3 regions of the Cupriavidus sp. MEYA8 genome follow, and region 2 is predicted to be linked to each of the others. Evidence: predicted binding sites of a transcription regulator. Region 2 holds the regulator's gene; each other region holds the start of a gene.
What was found. The regulator LexA, encoded in region 2, represses DNA repair genes until DNA is damaged. The targets are predictions, from matches to a motif close to ACTGTATNNNNATACAGT.

Region 1: AC5WJ1_RS18220 (CppA family protein) is a predicted target of LexA. The motif match lies at 1,741-1,758, and genes of this name have one in related genera.
Region 3: recA (recombinase RecA) is a predicted target of LexA. The motif match lies at 1,746-1,763, and genes of this name have one in related genera.

The regions. Positions count from the first base shown of each region.
Region 1 is NZ_CM181222.1:249,136-252,391, reverse strand. It holds gene AC5WJ1_RS18230 (DMT family transporter) at 1-300, opposite strand, end outside; gene AC5WJ1_RS18225 (2-hydroxy-3-oxopropionate reductase) at 344-1,252, opposite strand; gene AC5WJ1_RS18220 (CppA family protein) at 1,416-1,709, opposite strand; gene AC5WJ1_RS18215 (hypothetical protein) at 2,000-2,281, shown strand; gene AC5WJ1_RS18210 (aspartate/glutamate racemase family protein) at 2,288-2,980, opposite strand; gene AC5WJ1_RS18205 (GntR family transcriptional regulator) at 3,089-3,256, opposite strand, start outside.
Region 2 is NZ_CM181221.1:2,155,429-2,158,684, forward strand. It holds gene AC5WJ1_RS09970 (asparaginase) at 1-625, opposite strand, end outside; gene lexA (transcriptional repressor LexA) at 906-1,562, shown strand; gene AC5WJ1_RS09980 (hypothetical protein) at 1,676-1,843, shown strand; gene AC5WJ1_RS09985 (hypothetical protein) at 1,844-2,194, opposite strand; gene AC5WJ1_RS09990 (hypothetical protein) at 2,731-2,970, opposite strand.
Region 3 is NZ_CM181221.1:541,995-545,250, forward strand. It holds gene AC5WJ1_RS02525 (sensor histidine kinase) at 1-898, opposite strand, end outside; gene AC5WJ1_RS02530 (response regulator transcription factor) at 989-1,678, opposite strand; gene recA (recombinase RecA) at 1,918-2,973, shown strand; gene recX (recombination regulator RecX) at 3,069-3,256, shown strand, end outside.

The DNA of each region.
Region 1 (3,256 bases), on a different replicon from region 2:
GGTGCCGGCGCCCAGGCGCAGGTAGGCAAACGAAAACGCCGCGGCGTAGCAGAACAGCGCCAGCGCCGAGACCCAGTTGCCGGCCAGCGGCGGAAACCTTGCTGCCGTGTCCGCTCGCAGCACGCGGTGCTGCACCACCACGATGACCCACAGCACCGCTGCCGCTGCGGCGACGCGCGCCAGCGTAAAGCTGGCCGCGTCGATGGTGGTGCCTTCCAGCGCCACCCGGCATAGCAGGGAATTGCCGGCGAAGGCCAGCATGGCCAGGGTGGTCAGCAGGATGGTGTTCGCACTCGGCATGCGGGCCAGGGGGTGTATGCACGCTAGACAGAGCGGCTTGGGCTTAGGCCGCGAGCGGCGTGTCGCCGATGGCGAACGACGACAGGTGCTCGATCGCCCGCACTAGCGCGGAATGGTCCCAGCCGCTACCGCCCAGGCCGCCGCAGACATTGAACAGCTGCTGGCACGAGGCAGTGTTCGGCAGTCCCACGCCCAGCTGGCGTGCGGTGGACAGCGCCAGTTCCAGGTCCTTCTGGTGCAAGGCGATGCGGAAGCCCGGGTCGAAGGTCCGCTTGATCATGCGTTCGCCATGGACCTCGAGGATGCGCGAACTGGCAAAGCCACCCATCAGTGCCTCGCGCACGCGCGCGGGATCGGCGCCGGCGCGCGCGGCCAGCACCAGCGCCTCGCCGACGGCCTCGATGGTCAGGGCCACGATCACCTGGTTGGCCACCTTGGCCACCTGGCCCGCGCCGACTTCGCCTACGCGCACGATGTTCTTGCCCATCAGCTGCAGCAGCGGCAGCACGCGGTCGAACACTTCCTGCTTGCCGCCAGCCATGATCGACAGCGTGCCGGCCTTGGCGCCGACCTCGCCGCCGGACACCGGCGCATCGACATAGTCAACGCCCAGCGCCTCGATGCAGCGCGCGAACTCGCGCGTGGCGATCGGCGAGATCGAGCTCATGTCGATCACCGTGACGCCGCCCGCGGTCTCGGCAAGGCCGTCGGCCACGCCTTCCTTGCCGAACAGCACCTGCTCCACATCCGGCGTGTCGGGCAGCATCAGGATGATGGTGTCCGATTGCCGCGCCAGATCCTCGGCGCTGCTGCAGGCCTGCACGCCAGCATCCAGCAGGTCCTGCGGCACGCCGCTGCGGGTATGGGCGAATACGGTATGCCCGCCGTCGACGATGTGCTGCGCCATGGGCTTGCCCATCACGCCAAGCCCGATAAAGCCGATCTTGCTCATGACAGTGTCCGGTGGTTGTGTCGGAGCGCCGCGCAAGGGCGGTCGCATAACTCTGATCATAGTCAGTCGCACGCCGGCAAGGCTGCGGATAGTGCGCTGGCCGGACCAAAAGAATAAGCCCCGCGCCACATTGGCAGCGGGGCTGGTCGCGCGCCGGCGAGACTTAGCGGCAAGCGGCATCCCTGGCCGAATCGCCCGGACGCTGGCCCAGGATCTCGCGGATGCGGGCCAGGTACTGGTCGCCAACGGTCCGGTGCATGCGCGCGGCCTCGGCGGCGAACTGGCGCCGGCCGGGCGGGCGGATGCCCAGGCTGCGGCAGACCGTCGACAGGTAGGGCTTGCGCTCGCGGCCCAGGCGCAGCGCCACGGTCTGCAGCGCGGCATCGCCGATGCGCCCGCGCAGCCAGGCGAGCACCTGGCGGTCGTAGTCGTTTTGCACGCGGATCAGGTGTTCCATGGCCAGACTCCTACTGTTCATCCATACAGTTACTGTAAATATATACAGTATCCGGACGGATGCAAGAAAAGTCTGCGTCGATTTAGCGCCGCGCCGGCGATCCTTGCGGCCAAGCCACCCCGGGCATGCGGAATACCGCGAGGCCCGTTACTCCCCTTGGTCGCAGGGAAGCCGATCCTCTAGCATTGATACGCCGGCCAGGCGAGCAACTGCCTGAAGTAGCGGCCACCAGTCAAGTGACGGTTACGAAGCTCCAGGAGGTATCGGATATGTCTGCCACAAGGATAGAGATGTGCGACCAGGATGGCGACGGGGTATTGACCATTCGGGACGACGGCGCCGAATTTTCAGGAGTCGCGCTTGAGCTTTCGAATCTCTTCGGTGAAGACGTAGTCGCGGATCTCGACAAGCACCAGTTGCTCAATTGGTGCGAGACGGTCGCCGCCCACCTTCGCAACCAAGGCGTTATGCCGAGCGAGTGCGCTCCGGAGGGCAGCGTCAACAAGACCAGTCAGAGCCGGACGAAAGAACAGCCTGGCGTCGACGAGCTTGTGCAGACGGCGGCATCCTGATTTGATTCAGTGGCCGGGCGCGGCAAAACTGCCGTAGGTGGCCTTGCGTGGCCTTAGTTTTGCGAGCGCCTCTGCCTGCACGGCGGCACAAGCGATGCCGTCCAGGAGCGGCACGTCTGCCTGCGCGGCAACCGCCGGGACATAGCCGCACAATGCGGCAGCCACGGTGACGACCACGTCCGCGCCGTCGTCCCGGCTGAGCGAAGTGATGGCATCGCGCATCATTGCGCCGACTTCTTGCGCAAGTCCGGCGCCGTATGGCGCTGCCGTTTCGATGCCGCGGATGCCGGCCACGCGTCCGGCATAGCCGTATGAGGCCGCAAGTTCTCCGTACAACGGCGTCAAGGCGCGGCCGACGGTCAACAGTCCGATCCTGCCGCCCATCATGCTTGCCGTTGCCAGGGCCGCTTCGGTCGTTCCGACAACAGGGACCTCAAGCATCTGCCGCAATGCATGAAGGGCAGTGTCCATCGAAACCCCCAGAATCACGGCCTCGACATTGGCATCCAGCGTCCGGGCCATTTTCAGCAAGCCATCGATTGCAGCGGCATTGTCCACGCGCGACCGGATAACCGCGGGACCTGCGGCGTTGGTCAGGCCGAAAATCTCGCACGCGTCGCCGGTGGCCCGCCTGGCTTCTGCAAGCATGCGGTCGGTGATGTGCTGGCTGGAATTGGGATTCAGGAGGGCGATACGCATGGGCCTGGACTTGTCAGTAGCCGTCGATGATGCCGGCAAGTTCAATGCTGTGTCTCGTGGGAGAGGAGGCGAGCCGCCAAACGACGGCGCCTGATCTTCGCCTTGGTACTAGGCCTGCGGCATGCCGCTGGCCGCGCCCGCCTGGATCAGCAGCACGGCATCGCGCTTGTCTAGCAGGTGCTGGCGCAGGATTGCGGCAAGCCGCTTGCCATCGCGGGCTTCCAGGGCCACCAGCATCTCTTCGTGGTCATGGATGGCGCTGTCCCATTTCGGCTT
Region 2 (3,256 bases):
CCGGCATCGGACCGATCGCCCATGCCTGCCGGGGCGTGCGGGCAAAGCCCACGTAGTCGTCCTGCACCAGCCCGAGCGGCCCGCACTGGGACACGAAGGCATCCACCGCCGAGGTATGCGCCTTGGCAACATCGCGCGCCGCATGGATCTGCTGGTTCAGCACCACCAGCACGCCCTTTCCGCGCGCATCCGGATACGCCGCCACCCGTACCGCGTCGAGCAGGTTGAGCGGCCCGTCGGCCGACAGCGAGGTGGACGGCCGCATCGCCGCCGTCATCACCACCGGGACCGGGCACGCCTGGGTCAGGTGCAGCGCCATCGCCGTTTCTTCCAGCGTATCGGTGCCGTGCGTGATCACGATGCCCGCCACATCCGCCTGCGCCGACCAGTGCTCGACGCGAGCGGCCAGCGCGACCCACAGCGCAAAGGTCATGTCCTTGCTGTCGACCTGCGCCACCTGCTCGGCTTCGATCCGTGCCACCGACTGCAGCGCCGGCACCGCCGCAAGCAACGACGACACGGGCACGGTGGCCGCCTGGTAGTGCGCGCTGCTGGCGGGGTTGCCGGAAGCGCCGGCAATGGTGCCGCCGGTAGCCAATACAACGATGCGAGGCAATTGGGTCATGGATGCTGGGGCTCAGGAAACAGACGGGAATACATGCGCCGGGCGATGGAATCGCGATTGTAACGGCGGACTTCCACCGGAATGGCCCGCGCCGAGGCCGATCGGTTCACGCGCGCCAGCAAAAATTCTGCTTGCGCTGACGCCGATACTGTATAAAATCACAGCATACTGTTTAAACATACAGTGCCCGGCCCGCCGGATGCAGGATTTCGGGGACCGCCCACCCCGTTGGGCAGCCCATCCAACCCTGCCCAGCGCGCCCGCACGGAACGGCGATCCCATGGCGACCCTGACACCCCGGCAGCAGCAGATTTTCGATCTGATCCGCAATACGATCCGCCGTACCGGCTTCCCGCCGACGCGTGCCGAGATTGCTGCCGAATTTGGCTTTTCCTCGCCAAATGCCGCGGAAGAGCACCTGCGCGCGTTGGCCCGCAAAGGCGTGATCGAGCTGACGCCTGGCGCCTCGCGCGGCATCCGCCTGAAGGTTTCGCGCAGCGACTCGGAAATGCCGGACCAGTTCTCGCTACCCATCCCCGGCGTTTTGCAGCTGACGCTGCCGTTGGTTGGCCGCGTCGCAGCCGGCAGCCCCATCCTTGCCGCCGAACATATCGACCGCCAATACCAGGTGGACGCCTCGGTCTTCGATGAACGCCCCGACTACCTGCTGCGCGTGCGCGGCCTGAGCATGCGCGACGCCGGCATTCTCGACGGCGACCTGCTCGCCGTGCGCCGGGCCAGCGAAGCGCCCAACGGCAAGATCGTGGTGGCGCGACTCGGCGACGATGTCACGGTCAAGCGCCTGCAACGGCGCGGCGGCCATATCGAGCTGATCGCGGAAAACCCGGACTTCGCCAACATCATCGTTGAACCGGGGCGCGAAGAGTTTTCGCTGGAAGGCATCGCGGTCGGCCTGATCCGATCCTCCGGCTTCTAGCCGGTCACGGCAGGCGCTTCGCCTGCGCGGACCCACCCGCTTCCATTGCTTTGCAGACGCCGCCCGGCTTGCCGGGTGTTGACCCCGCTTTTGCCTGAAAAAGAGGTGCAACCATGCCGCAAACCCACCACGTCGCCGCCCGCCGCCCGGTCAAGCCGGTGCCCTTCCGCCAGTGCAAGGGCGTGCGCGTCTATCAGGGCGCGCAGCGCCGGACCATGGTAGGCAGCATGGCCGCGATCTGCAGGATGCTTGAACTGGAAACCACTAGCAAGCTGGCCTGATCAGCTACGCGCGCACGCCTTGGTTTCCGTCTCCAGTTCTTCCGGAGTCATCTGCGGGAACCATGTATTAGTCTTGCGCAACTCGACCGCCGTGCCATCCGGCCTGGCGGTCAGCGAGATCAGGTAGGCATACGCAAATTCGCCACTGATCTTTGGCTGTCCGATCCGGATTTCCATCTGGTTCTGTGCCGGCAGGTTGACCATCGTGGCTTCGTCGCCGAGATTGTTGCGCAGGCATTTGGCAACGTCAGCCATTTTTGCCGGCGTGAACAAGCGCATCGGCGGACGCGCACGAATATCTTTCTCCGATGTGCCGGTGGCGCATCCGGCCATCATCGCGGCCACTGCCACGCCAGCCCCTATTACCGCTGCTCGAAAGAACATACGACCCCTTTGGAATGCAAGGCGCGTATGGTACAGGAGCCACATCGATTGTGGGCGTCGCTGGCACTGAAAGGAGCGTCCAAGACGATGACGCAGGGATCTCCATCCCCTCCGCGCAAGCGCGTTTAGCCAGGCCACGCCAGGAAGAGTAGGCCCAGCCCGAGCACCACCGCCGCGAGGATCAAATAGTGGCGCCAGCCGTGCCTCGGATCACCGGTACGGTATGCATGATGGGAATGAGGGATGTGAGGTCTCATGGAGCGAATTGCCGAAAGCTCTTATCCCATCGTAGCCCTTTAAGACCAAGTCGTCCCGCTCGCGCAGCGTCCGCAGCATGCCGCAGCGCCGCCGTCTATTCCGATTCTCTAAGTGCAGTTCGCCTGCATAGGAAGCTGGCCGAAACGCCGCGCGTGTAAGGCGGCAGCACTGGTAAGCGCCAACGCGCCTGAGATGGCGAGTTGGTCGGCGAAGGAATCAAAATGCTTCGGAGTGGCCGCATGAGGCTACAGCCCGGTCTTAGTGTTCTCGACGCAAGCCTTTGCGTAAGCAATTGCTTCAGCCATCGCCTCTTCCTCGCTATTGAACGTGGCTTTGATCTTGTGTCGCAAGCCTGGGACAAACTCGTTTGCGTGATCGATTCTGCGCTCGAACAATACCGATGCCTCCCAGGATCCAGATTTCGACTTCCAGACCGTGCAGTGGCAGAAATACTCCCCTTCTTCGACCAAGGCATGGCTCGACATGGCGCGCTCCCATCGTTTCAGAGGAATCCTAGCATGATGAAAGAACGCCCCATCCGCTTCAACGGCAAGCCTCATCGCCCTCGTCCATCTGCTCGGTCACCGCACTCGGTCGCATACCCGCCAGCGCAAAACGCACGAACGGAATTTCCTCCCTTCTCGGCCGTCTCTTCGCAGTAGTCCAGCGGAGAATGGCTTTTTATGGCACGGCCGATATTCCCACTTCTACTGGTCGGCTTACCGCGCCGAGCAAGCGATCGACGAGCGCCATAAAGTGACTCGCGACAAT
Region 3 (3,256 bases), 1.6 Mb from region 2:
CGGCATCGGCGATAAAGCGCTTCTGCGTCTGCACCGACTGGTCCAGCTGCGCCAGCAGGTCGTTGAACGATCCCACCAGCGGCGTGATCTCCTGCGGTGCGGCGCGTTCGTCGATGGGACTGGTGTCGCCGGGGTTGCGTGCGCGGATGCGCTGCTGGATCGCGGTCAGCGGCGCCAGCCCGCGCGAGAGCCCGAACCACACCAGCACCACCGCCAGCGGCAGGATCACGAACTGGGGCAGGATCACGCCCTTGATGATCTCGTTGGCCAGGCGCGCGCGCTTGTCGAGCGTCTCGGCCACCTGCACCAGCACCGGCTGGCTGCCGCTGACGTTGCGCAGGTCGACGTAGGTGTAGGCCACGCGCACATCGTTGCCGGCGATGCGGTCGTCGCGCAGCGACACCAGGCCGGCGTGGCCCTGGTCTTCTTCCGACGGCAGCGGCAGGTCGTGGTCGCCGGCGATGTACTCGCCGCGCTTGCCGACTACCTGGTAATAGATATTGTCGGTCTCGTCGGCGCGCAGGATCTCGCGCGCCGACAGCGGCAGCTGCAGCGTGACGCGGCCGTTGACCTCGCGCAGCTGCTGCGACAGTACGATGGCGCTGGCTTCCAGCGCCCGGTCGAACGGGCCGTTGGCGATCGACTTGGCCACCAGGTAGGTCACCGCGATGCTCATCGGCCACAGCAGCAGCAGTGGCGCCAGCATCCAGTCGAGGATCTCGCCGAACAGCGAGCGTGGCGCGGGCGTGGCGGTGCTTTCCTCCAGGTGAGGCAGTGCGTCGGCCAGTTCCTGGTCGGTGCCGGGCGTGCCAGGCGTGCCAGGCGTGCCAGGCGTGGTATGGGAGGGTGGTGGCACGGCGCGGTGCGCGCGCCGCCAGGGCAGTTGCAGCAGGCTCATCTCGACGGTGGTCGCTCGGGTGCGGTCGTGCTCGCCTGCACGGGCGAGGCTAAGGTGCGGGCCGCGTCAATGGTGGCGTCAATGGCGGCGTCAATGCTGCGCGGCCACGGCCGGCTGGAATTTTTCCAGGCAATAACCCAGGCCGCGAACCGTGGCGATGCGGATGCCGCCCACCTCGATCTTCTTGCGCAGGCGGTGCACGTAGACCTCGATGGCATTGTTGCTGACTTCCTCGCCCCACTCGCACAGGTGGTCGACCAGCTGTTCCTTGGACACCAGCCGGCCGCAGCGCGTCAGCAGGATCTCCAGCAGGCCGATCTCGCGCGCCGACAGGTCGAGCATCTGTTCGTTCAGGTAGGCGATGCGGCCGACCTGGTCGAAGGCCAGCGGCCCGTGCCGCATCAGCGTGGCGCCGCCGCCGGCGCCGCGGCGCACCAGTGCGCGCACGCGCGCTTCCAGTTCGGACAGCGCGAACGGCTTGGCCATGTAGTCGTCCGCACCCAGGTCCAGGCCCTTGACGCGTTCGTCGACGCTGTCGGCCGCGGTCAGGATCAGCACCGGCAGCATCGCGCCGCGGGCGCGCAGGCGCTTGAGCACCTCCAGGCCGGACATGCGCGGCAGTCCCAGGTCCAGGATCAGCAGGTCGAAGGTCTGGGTCGACAGGGCGGAGTCGGCACCGAGCCCGTCGGCAACATGGTCGACGGCATAGCCAGAGTGACGTAACGAGCGCGTCAGGCCATCGGCCAGCGTGTCGTCATCTTCGGCGATCAGAATACGCATGGTTGTCTCCACCTGGCCGGCATAGCCGGACGCCCGCGGAATGGGCGCGATGGGGCTTGCCAAGCATACTGTTTTTTTATACAGTACCCGCACATTCCGCTGGGGCCGCCCGGGATGCTTCCTGAGTGATGCTTCCGGAATGGCGGCCGCGCAGACAGCCGGGCCGGCGCCGGAGCCGGCAAAAGCCGGTGCCGCGCCACATGCGGCCTATTTATACACCATTTGATTCAAGGACGACCATGGACGACAAGAAGGCAGGTGCGGGCGTGAGCGCCGAGAAGCAGAAGGCGCTTGCCGCCGCGCTCTCCCAGATCGAGAAGCAGTTCGGCAAGGGCTCGATCATGCGCCTGGGCGACGGCGAGGTCGAGAAGGACATCCAGGTGGTCTCCACCGGTTCGCTCGGCCTGGACATCGCGCTTGGCGTCGGCGGCCTGCCGCGCGGCCGCGTGGTCGAGATCTATGGTCCGGAATCGTCGGGCAAGACCACGCTGACGCTGCAGGTCGTGGCCGAAATGCAGAAGCTGGGCGGCACCTGCGCCTTTATCGACGCCGAGCACGCGCTGGATGTCAGCTACGCCGGCAAGCTGGGCGTGAACGTCGGCGACCTGCTGATCTCGCAGCCGGACACCGGCGAGCAGGCGCTGGAAATCACCGACGCGCTGGTGCGCTCGGGCTCGATCGACCTGATCGTGATCGACTCGGTGGCGGCGCTGGTGCCCAAGGCCGAAATCGAAGGCGAAATGGGCGACTCGCTGCCCGGCCTGCAGGCCCGCCTGATGAGCCAGGCGCTGCGCAAGCTGACCGGCACCATCAAGCGCACCAACTGCCTGGTGATCTTCATCAACCAGATCCGCATGAAGATCGGCGTGATGTTCGGCTCGCCGGAAACCACCACCGGCGGCAATGCGCTGAAGTTCTACGCCTCGGTGCGCCTGGATATCCGCCGCATCGGCTCGATCAAGAAGGGCGACGACGTCATCGGCAACGAGACCAAGGTCAAGGTGGTCAAGAACAAGGTCTCGCCGCCGTTCCGCGAAGCCTTCTTCGACATCCTGTACGGCCAGGGCATTTCCCGCCAGGGCGAGATCATCGACCTGGGCGTGGACGCCAAGATCGTCGAGAAGTCGGGCGCGTGGTACAGCTACAACGGCGACAAGATCGGCCAGGGCAAGGACAACGCGCGCGAATACCTGCGCGAGAACCCGGACATCGCCGAAGAGATCGAGAACAAGGTGCGTGCCGCGCTGGGTGTGGCGCCGACCAACGTCGTGCCGGCCGAAGTGCTGGAAGACTGAGCGCCAGCCCGCCGCTGGAGCAACCGGAAGGGCCGGGGCATCGCCGATGCGCCGGCCTTTTTGTTTAGGCCCACGGTGGAAACTTCACGACCTCAATGGCCACGCGTCCCCCCCTGTCCCTGAAGGCCCGCGCCGTCGGCTACCTGTCGCGCCGCGAGCACAGCCGCGCCGAGCTGGCGCGCAAGCTGGCGCCCCATGCCGAATCGCCGGAACAGCTCGAGCAGTTGCTCGATGCGCTCGAGCGCGAGAACTGGCTGTCCAACCAGCGCTTTGCCGACAGCCT